Regions from separate parts of the Aquipuribacter hungaricus genome, predicted to be linked through region 2. Evidence: riboswitches for the same ligand, from Rfam matches in the RefSeq annotation. Region 2 holds a riboswitch; each other region holds the start of a gene.
What was found. Region 2 has a riboswitch for S-adenosylmethionine ahead of WCS02_RS08985 (O-acetylhomoserine aminocarboxypropyltransferase/cysteine synthase family protein). Riboswitches for the same ligand answer to the same signal wherever they lie in the genome.

Region 1 (4,660 bases), on a different contig from region 2:
GCAGCGGGCCCGGCGCACCTCGTCGTCGTGGGCGCTGCCCCCGAGCACCTGCGACAGCACGCCGGCCACGGCCGCGGTCTCCACGAGGAACCCGTCGTGGCCGTACCGGGAGGGCACGGTGACCAGCCGCGCGCCGGGGACGTGCGCCGCGACGTGCTCCTGCTGCTCCAGCGGGTACAGCCGGTCCGAGCTGATCCCCACGACGGTCGTGGCCGCGGTGACCCGTGCCAGGGCCGCCTCCGTGCCGCCGCGGCCCCGGCCGACGTCGTGGCTGTTCATGGCCCGGGTGAGGGTGACGTAGGAGGCGGCGTCGAAGCGGCGCGCGAGCTTGCCCGCCTGGTGGTCGAGGTAGGACTCCACCGCGTAGCGCCCGCCGGTGCCCGGGTCCTCCCCCGGCTGCGGGTCGCGGCCGAACCGGCTGTCCATCTCCTCGCGCGAGCGGTAGGTCACGTGGGCGATGCGCCGGGCGACGCCGAGGCCCTCGACCGGGCCCTCGCCGCCCGCGGCGTGGTAGTCCCCGCCCAGCCAGGCGGGGTCGGAGGTGATGGCGGCCAGCTGCGGGGCGCACCACGCGATCTGGTCGCCGGAGGCGGCGGCGGTGCTGGCGAGCACGACGAGCGAGGCGACGCGCTCGGGCGAGGTGACGCCCCACTCCAGCGCGCGCATCCCGCCCATGGACCCGCCCACGACCAGCGCCCAGCGACGGATGCCGAGCGCGTCGGCCAGCAGCGCCTCCGCCGCGACCTGGTCCCGGACGGTGACCGCGGGGAACCGGCTCCCCCAGGCCCGGCCGTCGGGGTCCGGGCTGCCGGGGCCGGTGGTCCCCTGGCAGCCGCCGAGCACGTTGGGTGCGACGACGAACCAGCGCGAGGTGTCCACGGCGAGGCCGTCGCCGACGACCCCTCCCCACCACCCGGGCGAGGGGTGCCCGGGGCCGACCGGGCCGACGACGTGGGAGTCGCCGGTGAGGGCGTGCAGGACGAGGACGGCGTTCTCCACGGTGCCGTCGGGCCCGGTGCGCGGGGTGCCCCACGACTCGTAGGCCACGCGCACCCCGGGGATCGTCGGCCCGTGCTCGGTGCGCACGTCGCCGACGTCGACGAACGTCCGTCCGCCGACCGGGTCCCCGTCCTGCCACGCCCGCACGCTCAGGCTCCCTTCGCCGCCCGGAAGCCCGCCTCGAGGTCGGCGAGGATGTCGTCGATGTGCTCCAGGCCGACCGAGAGCCGCACGAGCCCCGGGGTGACGCCGCTGGCGGCCTGCTCGGCCTCGCTGAGCTGGCTGTGCGTCGTCGAGGCGGGGTGGATGACGAGGCTGCGCACGTCGCCGATGTTCGCGACGTGGCTGTGCAGCTCGAGGCCCTCGACGAACCGCCGGCCCGCCTCCAGGCCGCCGGCGATCTCGAAGGCGAGCACCGACCCGGAGCCGCGCGGCGTGTACTTGGCCGCCCGCTCGTGCCACGGGCTGCTCGGCAGGCTGGCGTAGGCGACGCGCTCCACGTCCTCGCGCGCCTCCAGCCACGAGGCCACGGCGTGGGCGTTGGAGACGTGCCGCTCCATCCGCAGGCTCAGCGTCTCGATCCCCTGGGCGATGAGGAAGGCGTTGAACGGGCTCACGGCGGCGCCGAGGTCGCGCAGCAGCTGCACCCGGGCCTTGAGGACGTAGGCGAGGTTGGCGCCCAGGGGGCTGCCGACGCCGAGGTCGCGGGCGTACACCAGGCCGTTGTAGCTCGGGTCCGGGGTGTTGAACCCGGGGAACTTCTCCGGCTGGGCGGCGTAGTCGAACCGGCCGCCGTCGACGATGGCCCCGGCGACGACGGTGCCGTGCCCGCCCAGGAACTTGGTCGCCGAGTGCACGACGACGTCGGCGCCGTGCTCCAGGGGCCGCAGCAGGAACGGGGTCGCCACGGTGTTGTCGACGATGAGCGGCACGCCGGCCTCGTGGGCCACCGAGGACACGCCCTCGATGTCGAGGACGTCCTGGTAGGGGTTGGAGATCGTCTCCCCGTAGAACGCCTTCGTCTCCGGGCGCACCGCGGCGCGCCAGCTGTCCAGGTCGTCCGGGTCCTCGACGAACGACACCGAGATGCCGAGCTTGGGCAGCGAGTAGTGCAGGAGGTTGTACGTCCCGCCGTACAGCCGGGGGCTGGCCACGACGTGGTCGCCGGCCTCGGCGACGTTGAGGATGGCGAGGGTCTCCGCGGCCTGGCCGCTGGAGACCAGGAGCGCGGCGGCGCCGCCCTCGAGGCTGGCGATGCGCTGCTCGACCGCGTCCTGGGTCGGGTTCATGATCCGGGTGTAGATGTTGCCGAACTCCTTGAGCGCGAACAGGTTCTCCGCGTGCTCGGTGGAGCTGAAGGCGTAGGACGTCGTGGCGTAGATCGGCAGGGCGCGGGCGCCCGTGCTGGGGTCCGGCTGCTGGCCGGCGTGGATCTGGCGGGTCTCGAAGGACCAGGCGTCGTTCACGGTGGAGACCTCCCGGGGTCGGGTCGAGGTCGGGCAGCGAGGGGGGACCTGGGGTCCGGTGCCGCGGCCGGGGGCGCAGGGCGCGCCGGCCGGGTGCGGGCAGCGGGGGCCGGCGGCGCCGTGGGCGCGGTCGGCAGGGGCTGCACCGGGTCGGCCCGTGGGCCGTCGTGCACGCGTCAGCCGCGACAGCCGGTCATGTAGACCTCCCGTGGTCACCGGGGCCCGGACGGGCCCGCGCTTGCCGGCACCGGGCGGTGACGGCCAGGTCCTCACCCGGGGCACCCCACCGCGGAGGAGGGTTGCCGACCAGCGAGCCGGGGCTTGTCGCTGGTACTCATGACCTGCGCGGAGACTACGTCACGCCCACGACGGGCCGCCAGGCGTCCGCACGCCGAGACCCGCCCGGCGCGCCCCCCGGGCCACGGTGGGCGGCCGCCGGCGCCGGTCGTGCCCTAGAGCGTGAGCGCCGGGGTGACGACGGTCCGGCCCTGGTCGACGTCCAGCACCAGCTGCAGGTGCCCCGGCCGGACGAGGGGCACGGCGAAGCGGCCGGTGCTGTCGCTCTGCAGCTCGCTGGTGCCGTCGGCGGTGCGGACCTGCACCCGCCGGCGCCCGCCGGGGGCGACCCAGGCGTCGACCCGGGACCCGCCCTCGACGTCGCTGAGGGCGAGCATGACGGTGAGGGAGTCGCTGCCGAAGGTCACGGTGCGGACCTGGTCGCCGCGGCTGCCCACCGCCTCGTTCTGCTCGGCGGTCAGCCGCATGAGCTCCAGCTCGAGGTCGAGGTCCGACGACGTCAGCTCCTCGACCTGCAGCGCGAAGGCGACCCGGTCGGCCAGACCGGCGGGCACCGGGTCGGCCGCCTCCCACATCGCCCGCAGCTGCTCCGGGCCCGGCCCGGTGCTGCCCTGGTCCTGCTCCGGGGCGCTGCTCACGTGACCCACCGCCCCTCGTCGCCCAGGTCCTCGCGGAGCTTCTTCAGGCACCGGCCCCGCGTCGGGCCGATGCTGCCCAGGGGCATCCCCAGGTCGACCGACAGGGTCGCGTAGTCCGGCCGGTCGGAGAACGCGACGACGCGCAGCAGCCGCTGGCACCGCTCGGACAGCCGGCCGACCGCCTCCCACAGCCGTCTGGCGCTCTCCTGCTCCACCACGACCGCGGCCGGCCCGGGTGCGGGGTCCGGGCTCGCGGCCAGCACGGGGCCGGGGTCGTCGACGGAGGTGAGGGCGGACGCCGCGGTGCGGGCCGCGTCGCGGCGCACGGTGACCAGCAGCCACGCCATCACGGCCTGCGGGTCCCGCACCTGGTCGCGACGGCGTGCCAGCGCCAGCCAGGCGTTCTGCACGACGTCCTCGGCCGTGGCCCGGTCCAGGCGGTAGGCCCGGGCGGTGTGCCAGAGCGTGGGGGTGAGCAGGGAGACCAGCTCGGAGCTCGCCGTGGCGTCGCCCTCGGTCCAGCGCCGGAACAGCCGGGCCGCGGCGTCCGCGGTGCGGTGCCGGGTCGGGTCCGGTTCCTCGGCGGCCCGACCCGCCGCGCCGGACGGGTCGGTGGTGCCCGCCGCGCCGGTCGTGCCCTGTCCCTCGGACGGACCCGGCGCCTCGGACGGGCCCGGCGGCGGGACCGGCGGCGGGACGAGCCGTCCCGGCCCGGCCTGCTCCGGCGGCAGCGTCACCTCGTGGCCCGTCCGCACGGACAGGCCCAGGCCTGCGTCCGCGGTGGGGGCTGTGCCCTCGCTGACCATGGTTCCTCCCGGTCCCCGGCCGCACCGGGGCGCCGGCGTGGGATGGGTCGCCGGGCGGGTGCGGGACCCCGCCGAGGCTAGCCGCTGCCCCCTCACGACCACCACCACCGGACCATGCCCCCAGGAGGCCGGCGGCGGCCGCCTGATACCCGACCGCCGGCCCGGGCCCGCAGGGAGGTCACCGGCCGGTGTCCCAGGAGGCCCCGCCGGACCTGCCGCCCACCGTCCACGGCGCGCCGAGGCCGCCGTCCAGCGCGCGGAGCACGAGCCGGGCCAGGGGCTGCGTGGGGTCCAGGGACAGCGCCCGCCCGCCGAGGACCGACGCTGCCGTCCCCTCCCCCGCCACCCACGCCAGCCAGGAGTGCCCGGCCAGGACCTCGGCGCGGTCCTCGGCGGGGACGAGCGCGGCGAGCCGGCGGAGCACCGGTGTGCCCTCGCGGACGGCACCGGCGCA
Region 2 (14,326 bases):
ACCGGCGGGTTGCCCGAGGAGGCCATGGCCTGCGCGCCCCCGGCGCCGGGGGTGACGACGAGCATGAGGAGGGCGAGCACGACGAGCAGCCCCATCGCGGCGAGGATGCCGCGCGGCATGGACCGGGCCGGGTCCTTGGCCTCCTCCGCGGCGAGCGGCACCGACTCCACCGCGAGGAAGAACCAGATGGCGAACGGGAACGCCGCCCAGACCCCGAGCACGCCGTTCGGGAACAGCGCGTTCGCCCCGGCGGCGTCGGAGACGGGGATGTCGGTGAGGTTGGCCGCGTCGAAGGCCGGCACGGCGGCGACGAGGAACACCACCAGGCCGAGCACGGCGACGACCGCGACGGCGAGCATGACCGTGAGCGCCTCGCCGACGCCGAGCAGGTGGATGCCGACGAACAGCGCGTAGACGGCCAGGTACACCCACCAGCCGTCGGTGATGCCGAACAGCCCCAGCGCCTCGACGTAGGCGCCGACGAACGTGGCGATGGCCGCCGGGGCGATGGCGTACTCGACGAGCACGGCGATCCCGGTGGCGTACCCGCCCCACGGGCCCAGCGCCCGCCGGGCGAAGGTGTAGCCGCCGCCCGCGGTCGGCAGGGCCGAGCCCATCTCCGCCAGGCCGAGCACCATGCACGAGTACATGACGGCCATGAGGACGGTGGCCACGAGCAGCCCGCCGAAGCCGCCCTCGGCCAGGCCGAAGTTCCAGCCCGCGTAGTCGCCGGAGATCACCGCGGACACGCCCACCCCGGCCAGCAGCACCCAGCCGGCCGTGCCGGTGCGCAGCTGCCGCCGGGCGAGGTAGCCGTCGGTGTCGGTCGTGCCGCCGGGCGCGGCGCCACCGGGGCCGTGGTCGGCGGCTGCCGGTCCCGCGGGCGCCCCCACGACGCTGAGGCCGGGTCCGGCGGTCGGGGGTGCGGTCGTCTTCTCGCTCATGGCGGGGTCCCTCGCTCGGCAGGCCCCGGGATGCGGGGGCGCGCCGATCCTCGGCCCGCCGGTGGCCGGGCCCGTGTCCGCCGTGTTGCGCCGGCGTGAACTGTGCCCCGCGGACCTGGGATGCTCCCCGGGTGCGAGAGGTGCAGATCACCGGGGACTCCATCCGGCTCGGCCAGCTGCTCAAGCTGGCCGACGCGGTCGACGCCGGCAGCGACGTCAAGCAGCTGCTCGCGACCGGAGAGGTGACCGTCAACGGCGAGGTCGAGACCCGCCGCGGCCGGCAGCTCGCCCGCGGCGACGAGGTCTCCACCCGCGCCGAGGACCTCAAGGTCGTCTGACCCGGTCGCCCTCGGCCCACGCCTCCTGACGGCCGCGCGCCGCCGGGACGGCGGTCCCGGTAGGGGCGGGTCCCGCCGGGGCCCGCGACCTTGCACCGATGCGTGGTCCGAGGGGTGTCGGACCGTGCATCACCGCAACCTCGGCGGACCGACGGACCGCCCGACGGACGCACGTTCCCCCCACGCACGGACGGCCGCCCCCGGAGGGACGGCCGTCGGTCGTGCAGGGTCGTGCAGGCGGCCGGCCTGCGGCCGCGGGTGCCTCAGGCGCGGGCGGGCTCGCGGTCGCGCAGGTCCACCGGTCCGGCGTCGGGCGTGCCGGGGGTGACGCCGTCGGTGACGACGGCCGCGGGAGAGGTCTCGACGTCCTCGTCCGCGAACGGGTCCGCGGCGTTGGCGGCGGTGTACCGGTCGACGTCGAGGATGCCCTCGCGCTTGGCGACGATGGTCGGGACCAGCGCCTGGCCCGCGACGTTGACCGCGGTGCGGCCCATGTCGAGGATCGGGTCGACGGCCAGCAGCAGGCCGACACCCTCCAGGGGCAGGCCCAGCGTGGACAGCGTGAGGGTGAGCATGACGACCGCGCCGGTGAGCCCCGCGGTCGCGGCGGAGCCGACGACGGAGACGAAGGCGATCAGCAGGTAGTCGGTCAGGCCGAGGTCCACCCCGAAGAACTGGGCGACGAAGATCGCGGCGAGCGCCGGGTAGATCGCGGCGCAGCCGTCCATCTTGGTCGTGGCGCCCAGCGGCACCGCGAAGCCGGCGTAGGCGCGCGGGACGCCGAGGTTCTGGACGGTGACGCGCTCGGTGACCGGCAGGGTGCCGATGGACGAGCGGGAGACGAAGGCCAGCTGGATGGCCGGCCAGGCACCCGCGAAGTAGCGCAGCGGGTTGAGGCCGTGGGCGCGCAGCAGCACCGGGTACAGGACGAACAGGACCAGCGCGAGGCCGACGTAGACCGCGACGACGAAGGTGCCGAGCGGGGCGAGGGCGTCCCAGCCGTACTGGGCGACCGCGTTGCCGAGCAGGCCGACGGTGCCGATCGGGGACAGCCGGATGACCCACCACAGGACCTTCTGCACGATCGCCAGGGCGGAGCGGGCGAAGCCGAGGAACGGCTCGGCGGCGGGGCCGACCTTGAGGGCGGCGACGCCGACGGCGATGGCCACGACGATGATCTGCAGGACGTTGAACGACAGGCCGGTGGAGAAGACGCCCGCCTCGTCCGACGACGTGGAGGCCTCCAGGCCCAGGACGTTCGCCGGCACGATGCCGGTGAGGAAGTCCAGCCAGGAGCCGCTGCGGCCGGGGTCGGCGGCGGCGGAGGAGTCCACCGAGGTGTTGAGGCCCGGGTCGGTCAGCAGGCCCAGGCCGATGCCGATGCCGACGGAGACCAGCGCGGTGATGGCGAACCACAGCAGGGTCTGCCCGGCCAGGCGGGCCGCGTTGGTGACCTGCCGGAGGTTGGCGATGCTGGCGACGATGGCCAGGAACACCAGCGGCGGGACGATGGCGCGCAGCAGGGCGACGAACGACGAGCCGACGGTCGCGAGCGTCGTCGCGAGCCAGTTGTCGGGAGGGGTACCAGGTCCCATCTCGCGCGCGACGAGGCCGAGCACCACGCCGAGGACGAGACCGATGAGGACCTGCGCGCCGAACGGGACGCGCGGGAGCGACTTCAGCACAGGGTGTGCCTTCCGGGACGGGGGAGCGCGGGCTCCCCGGTGGACGTGCGGAGGGGACGACCAGGCCCGTCTGCGGGCGGTCGGAGGTGCCGGGCAGGTGTCGCTCAGGGGCGACAGGCGCTGCTCGCGGTCCTCTCCAGGTCGACGTGCAGGCGCTCCGTGAGGTCCCAGAGGTTGCCGGTCACGCCACCGGGTGCCGTCGCCCGACCACGCGCGGTGAGCGCGGGGTCGCAGGGCAGGACGGGGGTCACGCCGGTGCGAACCGGGCCCCCCCGGCACCTATTCCCGCCCGTCGCCTGTCGTCGGCGCCCGTCCGGTGGACCGCCCCCCCGCGCACCGCCCGTTCGCGGACCGGGCCCGGGGTCCGGCATCATGGCCCCTCGCCGCCTCGGGCGGCGGACGACGACGTGGCCCCGGGCGGGGCGGTGGGAGCAGCTGGTGACGGGGAGCCCCGTAGGTCGTCAGGGCACGGGCCCCTCGGGCACGTGGGCGGAGGAGCCCGGTCGTCTGCGCTCGGCGACACGGTTCCGCCACGCCTCCGGCGACCACCCGGCGGTCAACCGCCTCGCGGCCCTGGCGGCGCAGCTGCTGCGGGCCGCCCACGCACAGGTCTCGCTGCTCACCGACGTCCAGACCGTCGCGGGCGGCACCGGCCTCCGCGCGGGCGCCGTGGGGTCCGAGGGCCCGCTGGGCGACTCGCTGTGCACGGTCACCGCCGCCAGCGGCGGACCTCTCGTCGTCCCTGACGCCACGGCCGACGTGCGGGTGTCCGCGCTGCCGCCCGTGCTCGACGGCACTGTCCGGGCCTATCTCGGGGTCCCCCTGGTGGCGCGCGGCGCCGTCGTGGGGGCCATGTGCGTCTTCGGTGCGGAGCCGAGGGCCTGGACCGAGGAGGAGGTCGGGATCCTCGAGCAGCTCGCCGCCTCGGTGGTGTCGGAGCTGGAGCTCCGGGCCCTGGACGTGGAGCTGGAGACCGACCGCCTGCTGTGGGAGCTGGCCATCGACGCCGGCGGGGTCGGCACCTTCGACTGGGACCTGCAGAGCGGGGTCCTCAGCTGGGACGACCGGCTCGTCGCCCTGTTCGGGTACACCCGCGACAGCTTCGACGAGAGCATCGAGGCCTTCCAGGCCCGCGTGCACCCCGCCGACCGCGACCGGGTGGCCGCGGCGCTGCAGGGCGCCATCGACACCGCGGGCGTGTACGAGTCGGAGTACCGGGTGCTGCTGCCCGACGGCCGGACCCGCTGGGTGGGGGCGCGCGGCCGGGCGCTGCCGGACGAGCACGGTCTCAGCGTGCGCGTCGTCGGCGCCGCCTACGACACCTCGGCCCGGCGGGACTCCGAGGCCCGGGTGGCCCGGGTGCTCGAGTCGATGTCGGCGGCCTTCTACTCCCTGGACCGCGGGTGGCGGTTCACCTACGTCAACGCCGAGGCGGAGCGGCTGCTCGGCCGACCGCGCTCGGAGCTGCTCGGCGGCGTCATCTGGGAGCTGTTCCCCGGCACGGTCGGCTCGGCCTTCGAGAGCGGGTACCGCTCGGCGATGGAGGACGGGGTGCAGGTCACCTTCGACGCCTACTACCCCGCGCCGCTGGACGGCTGGTACGAGCTGCGCGTCTGGCCGGGCGACGACGGCATCAGCGTGTACTTCCTGGAGATCAGCGAGCGCCGGGCGGCGCAGACGCAGCTGCAGGTCGCCGCGGCGCAGGCCTCGCTGCTGGCCGAGGTGACGTCCGGCCTCACCGAGACCGTCGACCCGGAGGTCCAGGCCGAGCGGCTGGCGCGCATGGTGGTCCCGACGCTGGGCACCTGGGCCCGGGTGGTGCTGCTCGAGGACGACCCGCGCAGCCGGGACCACGACGGCGTCCGGACGGTCGCGACCTGGCCCTCCGCCGACGTCGCCGACGACGGGCGTGCCGGGGCGGCCGACGCCCACGGGGGACCGGAGGAGGACGGGGGGCTGGGGGAGACCTTCGAGCTGCGTGCCCGGGGGAGGACCCTCGGGCGGCTCGTGCTCGGTCCGGACGGCACCGGCACGGCCGGCTCCCGGGGCCCGCGGGCCGAGGAGGTCGTCGCCCGCGCCGCGCTGGCGCTGGACAACGCCCGCCTGCACCGCCAGCGGCGCCACCTCGTGGAGGAGCTGCAGCGGTCCATGCTCACCGAGCCGCCGCAGCCGGACCACCTGCAGGTGACGGTGCGGTACCGGCCCGCGGCGGACGACGTCCAGGTCGGCGGCGACTGGTACGACGCGTTCCTGCAGCCGGACGGCGCCACCGTGCTCGTCATCGGCGACGTCGTCGGCCACGACAGCGCGGCCGCCGCCGCGATGGCCCAGGTCCGCACCCTGCTGCGGGCCGTCGCGGCCGACCGCGGCGAGGCCCCCGCCCGGGTGCTCACGCGCGTGGACACGGTGATGGACACGCTCCAGGTCGTCTCCACCGCCACGGTCGTCGTCGCCCGCCTGGAGCAGACCGAGGAGGAGCTCCTCCGCGGGGTGAGCCGGCTGCGGTGGGCCAACGCGGGGCACCCGCCGCCCGTGCTGCTCGGCGCGGACGGCTCGACCAGGGTCCTCGAGGCCGACGAGGCGGACCTGCTGCTCGGCATCGACCCCGGGACCGGGCGCGCCGACCGCGAGGTCCTCGTCGAGCGCGGCAGCACGCTGCTGCTCTACACCGACGGCCTCGTCGAGCGTCGCGGGCAGTCCCTGGACGAGGGCATCGCGCTGCTGCGGACCCGGCTGGAGGAGCTGGCGGACCTGCCCCTGGACGAGCTCTGCGACCGGCTGCTCGACCGGCTGGTGCCGGAGCGGGCGGACGACGACGTCGCCCTGGTCGCGGTGCGGCTGCACCCTCAGGACCGGCCGCGCCCCCCCGAGGCGGGGCCGGGCACCGGGTCGAGGAACGTGCCGGCAGGCTGAGCGCCGCTCAGCGGCCGCGCAGGTCCAGCTCGAACCAGACGTCCTTGCCCTCGTCGCCGGTCTCCGCGCCCCAGCGCGTGGCGAGGGTGTCCACCAGCCGCAGGCCCCGCCCGCCTTCGGCGGTCTCGTCGTCAGGACCCATGGTCGGCAGGTCGGGGTTGCCGTCGTGGACGACGACGCGCACCGACGGCGGCTCGGTGCGCACGCTGAGGGTGACCAGGCCGCGGCCGTAGCGGACGGCGTTGGTCACCAGCTCGGAGGTGAGCAGCAGCGCGAGGTCCACGGCGGAGGAGGTCACCTGGAGCCGGTCGAGCCGCTCGGCGAGGAAGTGCCGGGCCGCGCGCGGCGTCGACGGCTCCGCGGGCAGCGTGAGCTCGCCCGAGCCGTGGTGAGAGGTGAGGCCCCCCGGTTGTGTCACGGAGGGGGACTACCCCGCCCGGCGCCCTCCTACGCCCACGATGTCGTCACAGGCGTCCGGCGACCTCCCGGCGACCCCCGGGGACCACCTCAGAAGTCGAAGAGGTTGGCCCGGAGCCCGCCGGTGCCCAGCTCGTCGCGCAGCAGGCCGCGGTGGCGGAGCTCCGGGACGAGGTCGTCGAGCATGCGGTGCACCGTCACCGGGTGCAGGTCGCCGGACAGCAGGAAGCCGTCGTTGTCGGCCTCCTCGCCCATCTGCTCGACGAGGTCGGCGAGCTCCGCGGCGGTGCCCACGAGCCCCGTCCGCTCCGACAGCAGGCCCTTGCGCGCCTTGCGGGCCAGCAGCGTGCGCAGCGTGTCGACGCCGAGCCGGCCCTCGGCGCCCAGCAGCCCCTTGATGGTGCCGCGGGAGACGTGGTCGCCGAAGCTGCCCTCGTCCAGGGGGGCGTCCAGCGGCAGCCGGGTGAGGTCGGTCTCCAGGTCGCTGGACCAGGCCGCCGCCACCTCCAGCAGCGCGGCGTCGTCGGGGTGCAGCGAGGCCTCGACCCGGCGGCGGGCCTCCTCGGGGCTGGCCACCACCTCGGGCTTGAGCACGAACAGGACCTTGACGTCGGCGGGGGTCCGGCCGGCGGCGACGGCGGCGTCGTGGACCGTCTGCCGGTAGGCGCGCACCCGGGCGGGGTCCAGCGGGCACAGGGCGAGCTGGACCTGGGAGTGGCTGCCGGCGTACGCCAGCCCGCGCGGCGACCCGCCGGGCGAGACGACCACGGGGTCGTCACCGTCGGTGAAGGGCACCGCGTTGAGCGGGCCGTCGACGTCGAAGTACTCGCCCCGGTGCTGGAAGGCGTCGACGAGGGAGCCGTCGGCGTAGCGGCCTGTCTCCTCGTCGGCGACCAGGGCGCCGGGGCCCCAGCTGCGCCACAGCCGCCGGACGAGCTCGGTCCACTCCCCGGCGCGGTCGTAGGCGGCGTCGTGGGCCAGGGGCTGGGCGCCGACGTGCCGCGCGCTGCCGACGTCGGTCACCACGTTGAGCCCGAACCGTCGTCCCGACAGGTGGTGCAGCGTCGAGGCCTGCCGCGCGGCCAGGTACGGCGGCGTGATGCCGGCGTTGACCGTCGGGGCCAGCCCGATCCGCGACGTGGCGTCGAACAGGTAGGGCGCGAGCAGCAGGGGGTCGTGCTTGGGGCCGCCGTACGCCGCCCGCACCCGGAGGTCGAGGGTGTCCGGGCTGCCGAGGGAGACCGCGTCCTCCATGACGACCAGGTCGAGCCCGGCCTGCTCGAGCTCCCGCACGCTGTGCTGGTAGAGCCGCGGCTCCTGCCAGCGGTAGCCCCACCGGTGCTCGGGACGGCCCCACGCCTGCGGCCGGAAGCCGCTGGAGAAGAACCAGCCCAGGTGCTGCAGCCTGCTCACGCCAGGGCCCCGACCAGCCCCGACAGGTGCGCTGCGTCGGCCCAGCGTGACCCGTCGGGCCAGCCGGCCCCGTCGGCCTCGTCCAGCTCGTCCAGCTCGTCCGTGCCGTCCGCGGTGCCCAGGGCGGGGCGGGCCGGCGGGAGGGGCTCGCCACGGACGGCGGCGAGCGCGCCCTCGAGGTCGGCGAGCAGGTCCTCGGGCTCCTCGGTGCCGATCGACAGCCGGACCGTCCCGGGGTGGATGCCGGCGGCAGCCAGCTCCGCCGGGTCGCGGTGGGCGTGCGTGGTGCTCGCCGGGTGCAGGACGAGGGAGCGGACGTCGCCCAGGTGCGTCATCCGGCTGAACAGCCGCACCCCGTCGACGAAGCGCTCCGCGGCGGCCTCCCCGCCGTGCAGGGTGACGCACAGCACCGACCCGGCCCCGCGGGGCAGGTAGCGGGCGGCCAGGTCGGCCGACGGGTCGCCCGGCAGGCCGGCGTAGCGGACCGAGGCGACCTCCGGGCGGGCCGCGAGCCAGCCCGCGACGGCCAGCGCCCCGGCGCAGTGCTGGCGCAGCCGCAGCGACAGCGTCTGCAGGCCCTGCTGGACGAGGAAGGCGTTGAGCGGGGAGATCGTCGGACCCAGCCGGGACGCGATGACCGCCCGGGCGTAGGCGACGTACGCGCGGGAGCCGTGGACGTCGGTCCAGCTGCGACCGCCCAGCAGCGCCGACGGCTCGACGAGGTGGGCGAACAGCCGGGGGTCCGCGACGACGTGCTCGGCCACGACCAGGGCGCCGCCCAGGGAGGCGCCGTGCCCGGCGAGGAACTTGCTGGCCGAGTGCACGACGACGTCGGCGCCGTGCTCGAGCGGGCGCAGCAGGTACGGGGTGGCCAGCGTGGAGTCCACGACGAGCGGGACGCCGGCCTCGTGGGCGACCCCGGCGACGCCCGCGACGTCGAGGACGACGTTCGTGGGGTTGCTGATCGACTCCCCGAACAGCGCCCGGGTGGTGGGCCGGACCAGCGCGCGCCACGCGTCGAGGTCGGTGGGGTCCTCGACCAGGTCGACCTCGATGCCGAACCGGGCGAAGTTCTCCAGGAACAGCCCGCGGGAGCCCTCGTAGATCGTGCTCGCCGCGAGCAGGTGGTCCCCGGCCTGCAGCAGGCCCAGCAGCGCGACGGTGACGGCGGCCTGGCCGCTGCCCACGACGACCGCCTCGGCCCCGCCCTCGAGCCGGGCCAGGCGCCGCTCCAGCGCGGCCACCGTGGGGTTGCCGATCCGCGTGTAGGTGTAGCCGTCGTCCTCGCCGGCGAAGCGGGCCCGGGCGTGGGCGAAGGAGTCGAAGACGAACCCCGCCGTCAGGTGGACCGGCGTGACGCGGGCGCCGAAGCCGTCCTCGGGGGCCTCCCCGCCGTGGACCTGCTCGGTGGCGAAGCCGGGGGCCCGGTCGTGACGGTCCTGACGGTCGTGGTGGTGGTCCGTGGTGCCGGGACGGGTGGCGGCGGGACCGGCAGGGGTGGGACGGGTGGCGGTGGGACGGGCGGTGGCGCTGGGGCGGGCGTGCTCGGGCACGGTCTCTCCTGGTGTCGGTGGCCGCGGGCGCTCGCCGGGGGGTGCCCGGGTGCGGCCTCGCGGCCCTGCTGGGGTGGGGGTGCGCGACGTCGCGCGGGGTGCCGCGGGGTGCCACCGCGGCGCGCGCGGGACGCGGCGGCAGGTGGTGCGGCCGGGTGGTGCGGGGGTGGTGCGCCTCAGCAGGGGCGGCACATGCTGCTGGTGCAGCAGCGGTGCAGGTCGACGACGAGGTCGGACCAGGCGGTGGTCGGCGTGCGCACAGGGGGCTCCCATCGGTCCTGGCGGTAGCACCGTTCCCCGCGGGGAGGTTGCTGCGACGTCGACGAGCCAGGTCTCTCGGTCGCTCTGGATGTTGACGTGCAGGACAGCGGAGCAGCGTCCGGGCTGTCAACCTGCCGTCCGGGATGCGGACGCCGCGTCGTCCGTTCGGGTGCACCGGCCGCCGGGACCTCGGGCCGGGCCCTCGCCGCGACGATCCAGGCTCGTGCCCACCCCCAGCCAGGCAGCCTGCGGCCTGCTCGCCCTCGGCGTCGCCGCCAACCTCGTGACCCGCGGCGCGGTCACGACCGGCGTCGTCGGCCTGTACGAGGTGGTCGCCACGCTGTCGCTGGTGCTGGCCTGGGTGAGCCTGGTCCGCGCGGCCCCGCAGCGGCCCTGGGCCTGGCGCTGGGTGCTGGCCGGGTTCAGCGCCTGGGTCGCCGGCGACGCGGTGTGGACCACGGAGAACAACGTGCTCGGCCTCGAGGTCTTCCCCGCGGTGTCGGACATCTTCTACCTCCTCGGCTACGTCTGTCTGGCGGTCGGCACGCTCATGCTGGCCCGCACCCGGGGCGCCGGCCGCGACCGGACCGCGGTGCTCGACGCCGCCATCGTCGCCGCGGGCGTCGCGGTGCCGACGTGGGTGTTCCTCGTCGCGCCGGCGGCCGTCGACTCCGGCCTCACGCTCGGCGGCAAGCTCGTCGCCTCGGCCTACCCCCTGCTCGACCTGTTCCTCCTCGCCGTCCTCGCGCGCCTGCTGGCCACCCCCGGCGCCCGCACGGGCTCCTACCGGGCGCTGGTGTGGGCGCTGCTCACCACCTGGGGCGCGGACGCGGCGTGGAACGCGGGCACCGTCCTCTCCGGCCCCGGCTTCCAGGCGCCGTGGACGGACGCGCTGTGGCTCGCGTCGTACGTCCTCGTCGCGGTGTCCACCTGCCACCCCTCGATGCTGCTGGTCACCGAGCCGGCCCCCCGCCAGCGCGCCCGCGTCACCCGGGGCCGCATGGTCGCCCTCGCGGTGGCCTCGACGCTGCCCGCGGCGACGCTGGTGGCCGACGGCTGGGCGGACGACGACGTGGCCTGGGAGGCCACCGCCGTCGGGGCGGTCGTCCTGTCCCTGCTCGTCCTGGCCCGGATGGGCGGGCTGCTGGAGCAGGTCCAGGTGCAGGCGGTGCAGCTGTCCGCCCTGGCCAGGGTCGACGGCCTCACGGGCGTGCCGAACCGGCGCACCTGGGACCACGAGCTGTCCCGCGCCTGCGCCGTCGCCCGTGACACCGGCGAGCCGCTCGCCGTCAGCCTGCTCGACCTCGACCGGTTCAAGCGCTACAACGACCAGCACGGCCACCAGGCCGGGGACCGGCTCCTGCGCGAGGCGGCCACCGCGTGGACCGCCGAGCTCGAGGCCCACGGAGGCTTCCTCGCCCGGTACGGCGGCGAGGAGTTCGCGGTCCTGCTGCCCGGCACCGACAGCGCGACGGCGTGCCGGCTCGTGGACGACCTGCGGTGGGTCACGCCGGGGTCGCAGTCGTTCTCGGCCGGCGTCGCGGTGTGGGACCCGGCCACCGACCCCGACGCGGCGGTCGGCGCGGCGGACACCGCCCTGTACGAGGCCAAGCGCCTCGGCCGCGACCGCGTGGTCGCCGCCTCCGCCGGCGGGCCGTCGCCCGAGCTGCCCACCTGGGCCGAGGACACGCGCGTCGTCCTCCAGCCCATCGTCGGCGCGCCCGACGGGCGCCTGGTCGGCCACGAGGCCTCCGCCCGGTTCGCCCACGACGCCGACGTGCGCCGGGTGCTGCGCCGGGCGCACGAGGAGGGCTACGGCGACCTTCTGGAGGCGCACCTGCTCCGCCGCGCCGTCGCCGTCCCCGGCCGCCCCGAGGACTCCGAGCTGTTCGTCCACCTGAGCACGGCGGCCGCCTGCTCGGCCCGGTTCTGGGACGCGGTCCCCGCCGACCTCGCCGGCCTGGTCGTCGAGCTCGTCGAGGACCTGCCCCCCGCCGCGCAGCCCCGCCTGCCGGTCGGCTCGCTGTCCCGGGACGAGGCGCTGGCCACCCTCCGAGGCCGCGGGGCGGTGCTGGCCGTCGACGACCTCGGCGCCGGCCGGGGCGACATCGGACTGCTGCTGGAGGTACGGCCCGCGGTCGTCAAGGTCGACCGGGCGGTCGTCGTCGGCTGCGCGGGCGACCCGGTCCGGCTGCAGCTGCTCGAGCTCGTGGTCCGGCTCGCCGACACCGCCGGTGCCCGGGTCTGCGCCGAGGGCGTCGACTCCGCCGCGGACCTGCAGGCGCTGCGCGGCGCCGGCGTGCACCTGGTCCAGGGGCCCCACGTCGGGCGTCCCGCACCGGGCTGGACGGTCGTCCCGCAGCGCACCGGCCCGGCTGCGAGCCCCGCCACGAGCGCCGCCACGAGCCCTGCCAGCAGCCCTGCCAGCAGCCCTGCCAGCAGCCCAGCGACCAGCCCCGCCTGAGCACCGGCCGGGGGTGCCCCGGCCTGCGCCGGGGTGCCCCGCGACCTTGGAGCAGGTAGGCAGGGCGCGTGACCACACCTCCCGGGGCAAGCGCTCCCACCACCTCCGGCGCGAGCGCCTCCACCCCGGCCGGCAGCGGCACCGGACCCCGTCCCGACGGCGGCACTCCCGGCCCGGACGGGTCCGGCGAGGGGCTGCGCCGCAGCATCGGCCCGCGGCTGCTGCTGCTCTTCATCCTCGGCGACGTCCTGGGGGCGGGGATCTACGCGCTGGTCGGCACGGTGGCCGCCGAGGTGGGCGGCGCCGTCTGGGTGCCGCTGCTGGTGGCGCTGGGCATGGCCCTGCTCACGGCGCTCAGCTACGCCGAGCTGGTCACCCGGTTCCCGCGCGCGGGCGGGGCCGCGGTCTTCGTCCAGCACGCCTTCGGCCGCCCGGTGCTGTCGTTCCTCGTCGGCTTCGCGATGCTGTCGGCGGGCGTGGTGTCCGCGGCCGCCCTGTCGCTGGCCTTCGCCGGGGACTACCTGGCCCAGATCGTCGACCTGCCGCGCGTCCCGGTGGCGCTGGCGTTCCTCGCCGTCGTCATGGCCCTCAACCTGCGCGGCATCCGCGACTCGCTGCGCGCCAACGTCGTCATGACACTCGTCGAGGTCGGCGGCCTCGTCCTCGTCGTCGTCCTGGCGGCCACCGTGCTCGGCAGCGGCGGCGGGGACCTCTCGCAGGCGGTCCAGCTCGAGCCCGGCTGGGCCGGCGCCAGCGCGGTCCTCGCGGCCTCGACCGTCGCGTTCTACTCCTTCGTCGGCTTCGAGGTGTCCGCCAACATCGCCGAGGAGGCCCGCGACCCCCGCCGGGACTACCCGCGCGCCCTGATCACCGCCCTGCTCGTCGCGGGCGTGCTCTACGTGCTCGTCGGCCTCGCGGTGTCCGTGGCCACCCCGGGCGGTGCGGGCTCCTCCGACGCCCCGCTGCTCGACGTCGTCGCCGCCTCGCCGGTGGGGATCCCCGCCCAGGCGTTCGCCGTCATCGCGCTCGTCGCGGTCGCCAACGGCGCCCTGCTCACCATGATCATGGCGTCGCGGCTCACCTACGGGATGGCCCGGGAGCGGCTGCTGCCCTCGGTGCTGGGCCGGACCGCGTTCGTCGACCGCGGCGAGGGCCGCGGCACCCCGGCGGTCGCCGTGGTCGTCACCACCGTCGTCGCGGGCCTGCTCGTGGCCACCGGCAGCCTGGCTACCCTCGCGGCCACGGTCGTCATGCTCCTGCTCGTCGTGTTCGCGGCGGTCAACGTCGCCGTGCTCGTCCTGCGCCGCCGGCCCGAGGAGGGCGAGCAGGACCACTTCCGCACCTGGTGGCCGGTCCCGGTCCTCGCGCTGGCCACCTGCGTCCTGCTCGCCGCCCAGCAGCCGTGGGACGTGTGGGGCAGGGCCGGGCTCATGCTCGCCGTCGGGCTCGCGCTGTACGCGCTCACCCGCCTCGCGCGGCGGGGTCGGACGGAGGAGGACGCCGAGCGGGCACGATGAGGTGATGGACGCCGCCGCTGCCGCCCCCTCCCGCTCCTCCGAGCCCGCCGGGGCACCGTCGCCGCTCGCGGGGGCTCAGATCGTCGTCGGCCTCGACGTGGGGACCACGGCCACCAAGGCCGTCGCGGTCGACCTGGGCTCGGCCTGGCAGCACGTCGCCCAGCGCGGCTACCCGTTGCTGCAGCCCGAGCCCGGGCACGCGGTGCAGGACCCGCGCGCGGTGCTCGCCGCCGTCGACGGCGCCCTGGCGGAGACCGTGGCCGCCGTGCACCGCGCCGGGGCGACGGTGCTCGCGGTGTCGGTGAGCACCGCCATGCACGGCCTCGTGGCGCTGGACGAGGACGGCGCCCCGCTCACCCGGCTGCTCACCTGGGCCGACTCCCGGTCCGCGGAGCAGGCACGCGGGCTCCGCGCCTCGGGCGAGGCGGTCGCGCTCCACCGCTCCTCGGGCACCCCGGTGCACCCGATGAGCCCGATGACCAAGCTGCTGTGGTTCTCCGCCGAGGACCCCGCCCTGCTCCGGCGGGCGCGCTGGTGGGCCGGGCTCAAGGACCTCGTGCTGCACCACCTCACCGGCCGCGTCGTCACCGAGCTGTCCTCGGCCTCCGCCAGCGGCCTGCTCGATCTGTCCAGCCGCGCCTGGGACCCCGCGGTCCTCGACCTCGTCGGGGTCTCCGCGGAGCAGCTCCCGCCCGTCCTGCCCACCACCGAGGTGCTCGGCATGGCACCGGCCGCGGCGGGGCGGCTCGGCCTGCGGACCGGGCTGCCCGTGGTCGCGGGCGCCGGCGACGGGCCGCTCGCGAACCTGGGCTCCGGCGCCG
Region 3 (4,660 bases), on a different contig from region 2:
GGGCAGGCCGTAGTTGCGGTGAGCGTTCTCCAGGGCCGAGGTGACGATGTTCCAGCCGACCCGGCCGCGGGTGAGGTGGTCGAGCGTCGCCGCGCGGCGGGCGAACGTGAACGGGTGCTCTTGGATGACGGAGCTCGTCCACGCCAGGCCGATGTGCTCGGTGACGGCGCCAAGGGCGGACAGCATCACCGACGGGTCGAGCGAGGGGATCTGGATGCCCTCGCGGACGAAGGTGTCCCAGCCACCCCGGTGGTCGCCGTAGAGCCCGACCACGTCGGCGAAGAACATCGCGTCGAACCGGGCGTCCTCGAGCTGGCGGGCCAGGTCCGTCCACAGCGACAGCTCGTCGTAGCGGTCCTGCTGGGCGCGGGGGTGGCGCCACAGCCCCTCCAGGATGTGGCCGGGCGTGGCCATGAGGAACGCGCTCAGCAGCAGCCGGGGACGCCCGGGTGCGCCGGGACCGGGCAAGGGGGCGGGGGCGGTACCGGGGTCGGGGGTGCTCACAGGCGCTTGTCCAGTCGTCGCACGGTCAGGGTCCCGGCGGCCTGCACCAGCTGGACGAGCACGATGATCACCACGACCGTCGCGACCATCACCCCCGTCTCGTAGCGGTAGTAGCCGTACCGGATGGCGAAGTCGCCGATGCCGCCGCCGCCGGCCAGGCCGGCGATCGCGGAGTACGAGATGAAGCTCACGACCATGATCGTGATGGAGCCGGCCAGGGCGGGCCGGGCCTCGACGAGCAGGACGCTCCACAGGGTGCGGACCTTGCCGGCGCCCAGGGAGCGTGCGGCCTCGACGACGCCGAGCGGGACCTGGAGCAGGTTCTGCTCGACGAAGCGGGCCAGGTAGGCGGCGGCGTTGACGGTCAGCGGCACGGTCACCGCGACCGTCCCCAGGCTGGTCCCGACCACGAGCCGGGTGATGGGGATCATGGCGATGAGCAGGATGATGAACGGGAACGACCGGACGACGTTGACGACCGTGTTGACCGCCCGGTAGACGAGCGGGCTCGGTGCCAGGCCACCGGGCCGGGTGGCGTACATGAGCATCCCGAGCGGGACGGCGACGAGCACCGCGAGCGGCACGGCGATGGCGACCATGAGGGCGGTCTCGCCGAGAGCGGCGCCCATCTCGGGCAGGACGTCGACGACGCGGGCGAGCTCGGCGCCCAGGCCTGCGGTCTCAGCCACGCTCCACCACCGCCTCCAGCCGGTCCAGCGAGACCGGGGCCCGCGGTGGGACGACGGCGTCGGGCTCGGTCCGGCCGTGGTCGACGGGGGCGAGCCGGATCTCGTCGTCGAGCAGGAAGCGGGCGATCTCGCTGCGCGGGGCCAGCGGGCTGCCGTCCAGGCGCAGGTGCTCGACGACCCGGCCGGACTCCATGACGGCGACGTCCCCGGCCAGGGCCTTGACGACGTTCATCTGGTGGGTGACCAGGACGATGGTGATGCCCAGGCGCTCGTTGACCTCCTTGAGGTACTGCAGCACCGTGATCGTCGTCTGCGGGTCGACCGCGCTGGTCGGCTCGTCGCACAGCAGCACCGACGGCTCGTTGGCCAGCGCCCGGGCGATCGCCACCCGCTGCTTCTGCCCGCCCGACAGCTTGGACGGGTAGGCGTCGGCCTTGTCGGACAGGTCGACGACCGCGAGGCTCCGGGCCACCTTGGCCGCGCGCCCTGCCTTGGGGGCACCCGCGACGCGGAGCGCGAGCTCGACGTTCTGGGCCGCGGTGAGGTTCTCCAGCAGGTTGAAGTGCTGGAAGATCATGCCGATCTTGGCCCGCCGGGCGCGCAGCTCGCGCTCCGGCAGCGTCGTCAGCTCCTCGCCGTCGACGACGACCGAGCCGCTGTCGGGCCGCTCGAGCAGGTTGACGGTGCGGACCAGGGTCGACTTGCCGGCACCGCTGAAGCCGATGATCCCCTGCACGGCGCCGCGCTCGACGTGCAGGTCGACGTCGTCGACGGCCGTCGTGGTGCCGCCGGCGGTGGTGAAGGTCTTCGTGACCCCGCGGAGGGTGATCACCCCTCGGTCCACCAGTCGGCGACCTGCTCCTGCGGGTCCTCGTCCCAGGGCAGCGGCGCCCAGTCGCCGTAGAAGTCGGTGTAGAACGCCCGCACCTCGTCGCTCTGGAACGCCTCGCGCAGCGCCTCGGTCTTCTCGGAGCCGACCGCGTCGGGGGCGCCGCCGAAGACGATCCGGTAGGGGATGGCGTCCAGGTCGTCCTCGAACAGCAGCGCGTCCTCGTTGGGGTCGAGCTCCATCTCGATGGCCTGGCGGATGAAGAGGAAGCCGGCGTCGACGTCGGGCAGGGTCTGCGTGAGCGTCTGCTGGTCGACCTCGACGAACTCGAAGCCGCGCGGGTTGTCGGTGATGTCCTCCTGGCTCGTGGAGACCACCTGGGCGCCCTCGGCGAGCTCGAGCAGCCCGGCCCCGGCGAGCAGGTGCAGCGCGCGGCCGTTGTTCGCCGGGTCGACGGGCAGCGCGATCCGGGCGCCGTCGGGCAGGTCCTCGATGCTGTCGTGCGTCACGGAGTACACGCCGGCGGGGGAGCCGACCGCGTAGAACAGCGGGACGACGTCGGTGCCGTTGTCGCGGTTGAACGTCTGCAGGTAGGCGCCGTGCTGGAAGAAGTTGAAGTCGAACTCCCCGGTGGAGACCGCGTTGTTCGGCTGCACGATGTCGGTGACGTACGTGATGTCGACGGTCCAGCCGTCGGCCTCGAGCGTCTCGGCGGCGATCTCGAGCGGGCCGGAGTAGGCCGGGGTGTCGGTCGCCACGACGGTGATCTCGCGGTCGCCCGCAGGGGCACCGCCGCCGGCGGACCCGGAGGCGGCGGGCTCGGCGGAGGAGGCCTCGCCGCCGGCGCCGCAGCCGGCCACGACGAGGGCGCCGACCAGCAGCCCGGTACCGAGGGCGGCGCGACGGGTGGTCGAGGGGCGGGGGGTGGTGCTCATGGGAGTCCTCCTGGGACGGGACGGGCTGGACCGGTGCGGGCCGGACCGGGTGTGCGGGCGGTGGGAGGTCAGGTGCGGGGTGCGGGCTGCGGGGCCGGGGGTGCGGTCGGGGGCTGCCGCCCGGCCCGGGGCGCGGGTGCGGACGTTCGCGGGGGGCCGGGGCTGCGCGCGGGACGGCGCCGCGGACGGTCGGCGGCACCCGCAGGGGTGCAGCCCACGTCGTCGTGGTGGCGGTGCCGGAGGGGTCCGGTCACCGGGTGCGCGGGGGTGCGGGCGGGGTCAGCCGCGACAGCGCGCGGTGCTCCCGGGCGGCAGCGGTCGGCGGGCGGGTGCGCTGGGCAGGGTCATGCCAGTCCTCCATCGGTCCTGACATGAGCACCTGTCCCGGGAGGCCCGGGATGGTTGCTGCGGCGTCGTCGAGTCAGGTCTCTCGGCCGCTCTGGATGGGTGGTGCTGGCGCGAAGGTAGCAGGGCGCCGGACGCTGTTGACGCACCGTGTCCACCAGTGGGACACCGCTGGTCGATGCTCGTGTCTACGGCTCGCTCGGTAACGCGCTAGACAGGCGTAGACGAGGCTCGCGACCGGCGGTGGATGCGGCCCCCGACACGCGATCGTGCCGTCTACGCGCTTCTCCTGCGGACGCTAGACAGCCGGATACGGTCCTGGCATGGACCCCGTCCGCAACCCCTACGCCCCCGGCGCCGGCCAGCGCCCGCCCGAGCTCGCCGGCCGCGACGGCGAGCTCGAGGCCTTCGAGGTCATGCTCACCAGGGTCGGGCGCGGCCGGCCGGAGCGGAGCATCGTCCTCACCGGCCTGCGGGGCGTGGGCAAGACCGTGCTGCTCAACACCCTGCGCTCGCAGGCGGTCCGGCGGGGCTGGGGGACGGGCAAGGTAGAGGCGCGCCCGGACCAGTCCCTGCGCCGCCCGCTGTCGGCGGCCCTGCACCTGGCCGTGCGGGAGCTGAGCGCCCCGGCCAGCGAGACCGAGCACGTCCTCGGTGTCCTCAAGTCCTTCGCGCTGCGTCACAACCAGGCCGACACCAAGGTGCGCGACCGGTGGCAGCCGGGCATCGACGTGCCCGTGGTCGCCGGGCGCGCGGACTCCGGCGACATGGAGATCGACCTCGTCGAGCTGCTCGTGGACATCGGGGGCCTCGCCGGCGACTGCGGCAAGGGCGTCGCGGTGTTCCTCGACGAGATGCAGGACCTGTCGGCGGAGGACGTGTCGGCGCTGTGCGCCGCCGCCCACGAGATCAGCCAGGCTGGGCTGCCGTTCGTCGTCGTCGGGGCGGGGCTGCCCCACCTCCCGGCGGTGCTGTCGGCGAGCAAGTCCTACAGCGAGCGGCTGTTCCGCTACGCCCGGATCGACCGGCTCGACCGCGAGGCCGCCGACCGCGCGCTCACCGCCCCGGCCAAGGAGGAGGACGCCGAGTTCACCCCCGACGCCCTGGACGCGATGTACGAGGCGACCGCGGGCTACCCGTACTTCGTCCAGGAGTACGGCAAGACCGTCTGGGACGTGGCGACGCGCAGCCCCGTCACCGCCGACGACGTCCGGGTCGCCGTGCCGATCGCGCAGTCGGAGCTGGCCGTGGGCTTCTTCGGCTCCCGCTACGAGCGCGCGACCCCGGCCGAGCGGGAGTACCTGCGCGCGATGGCCGACGTGCTCGCCCAGCCGCGCGACGCGACCGCGGACGAGGGC

Region 1: linked by a shared signal. The riboswitch ahead of WCS02_RS17525 (bifunctional o-acetylhomoserine/o-acetylserine sulfhydrylase) and the one ahead of WCS02_RS08985 (O-acetylhomoserine aminocarboxypropyltransferase/cysteine synthase family protein) in region 2 are both predicted to bind S-adenosylmethionine.
Region 3: linked by a shared signal. The riboswitch ahead of WCS02_RS05850 (MetQ/NlpA family ABC transporter substrate-binding protein) and the one ahead of WCS02_RS08985 (O-acetylhomoserine aminocarboxypropyltransferase/cysteine synthase family protein) in region 2 are both predicted to bind S-adenosylmethionine.

The regions. Positions count from the first base shown of each region.
Region 1 is NZ_JBBEOI010000257.1:89-4,748, forward strand. It holds gene metX (homoserine O-acetyltransferase MetX) at 1-1,146, opposite strand, end outside; gene WCS02_RS17525 (bifunctional o-acetylhomoserine/o-acetylserine sulfhydrylase) at 1,149-2,465, opposite strand; SAM riboswitch class IV at 2,695-2,807, opposite strand; gene WCS02_RS17530 (hypothetical protein) at 2,918-3,400, opposite strand; gene WCS02_RS17535 (RNA polymerase sigma factor) at 3,397-4,206, opposite strand; partial or broken gene WCS02_RS17540 (DUF4192 family protein) at 4,385-4,660, opposite strand, start outside.
Region 2 is NZ_JBBEOI010000062.1:2,048-16,373, forward strand. It holds gene eat (ethanolamine permease) at 1-944, opposite strand, end outside; gene WCS02_RS08960 (RNA-binding S4 domain-containing protein) at 1,076-1,282, shown strand; gene WCS02_RS08965 (dicarboxylate/amino acid:cation symporter) at 1,546-2,967, opposite strand; gene WCS02_RS08970 (SpoIIE family protein phosphatase) at 3,406-5,880, shown strand; gene WCS02_RS08975 (ATP-binding protein) at 5,888-6,298, opposite strand; gene WCS02_RS08980 (LLM class flavin-dependent oxidoreductase) at 6,388-7,710, opposite strand; gene WCS02_RS08985 (O-acetylhomoserine aminocarboxypropyltransferase/cysteine synthase family protein) at 7,707-9,263, opposite strand; SAM riboswitch class I at 9,532-9,619, opposite strand; gene WCS02_RS08990 (diguanylate cyclase domain-containing protein) at 9,748-11,988, shown strand; gene WCS02_RS08995 (APC family permease) at 12,057-13,505, shown strand; partial or broken gene WCS02_RS09000 (FGGY family carbohydrate kinase) at 13,510-14,326, shown strand, end outside.
Region 3 is NZ_JBBEOI010000026.1:17,838-22,497, forward strand. It holds gene WCS02_RS05835 (LLM class flavin-dependent oxidoreductase) at 1-504, opposite strand, end outside; gene WCS02_RS05840 (methionine ABC transporter permease) at 501-1,193, opposite strand; gene WCS02_RS05845 (methionine ABC transporter ATP-binding protein) at 1,186-2,025, opposite strand; gene WCS02_RS05850 (MetQ/NlpA family ABC transporter substrate-binding protein) at 2,022-2,957, opposite strand; SAM riboswitch class I at 3,312-3,407, opposite strand; gene WCS02_RS05855 (ATP-binding protein) at 3,626-4,660, shown strand, end outside.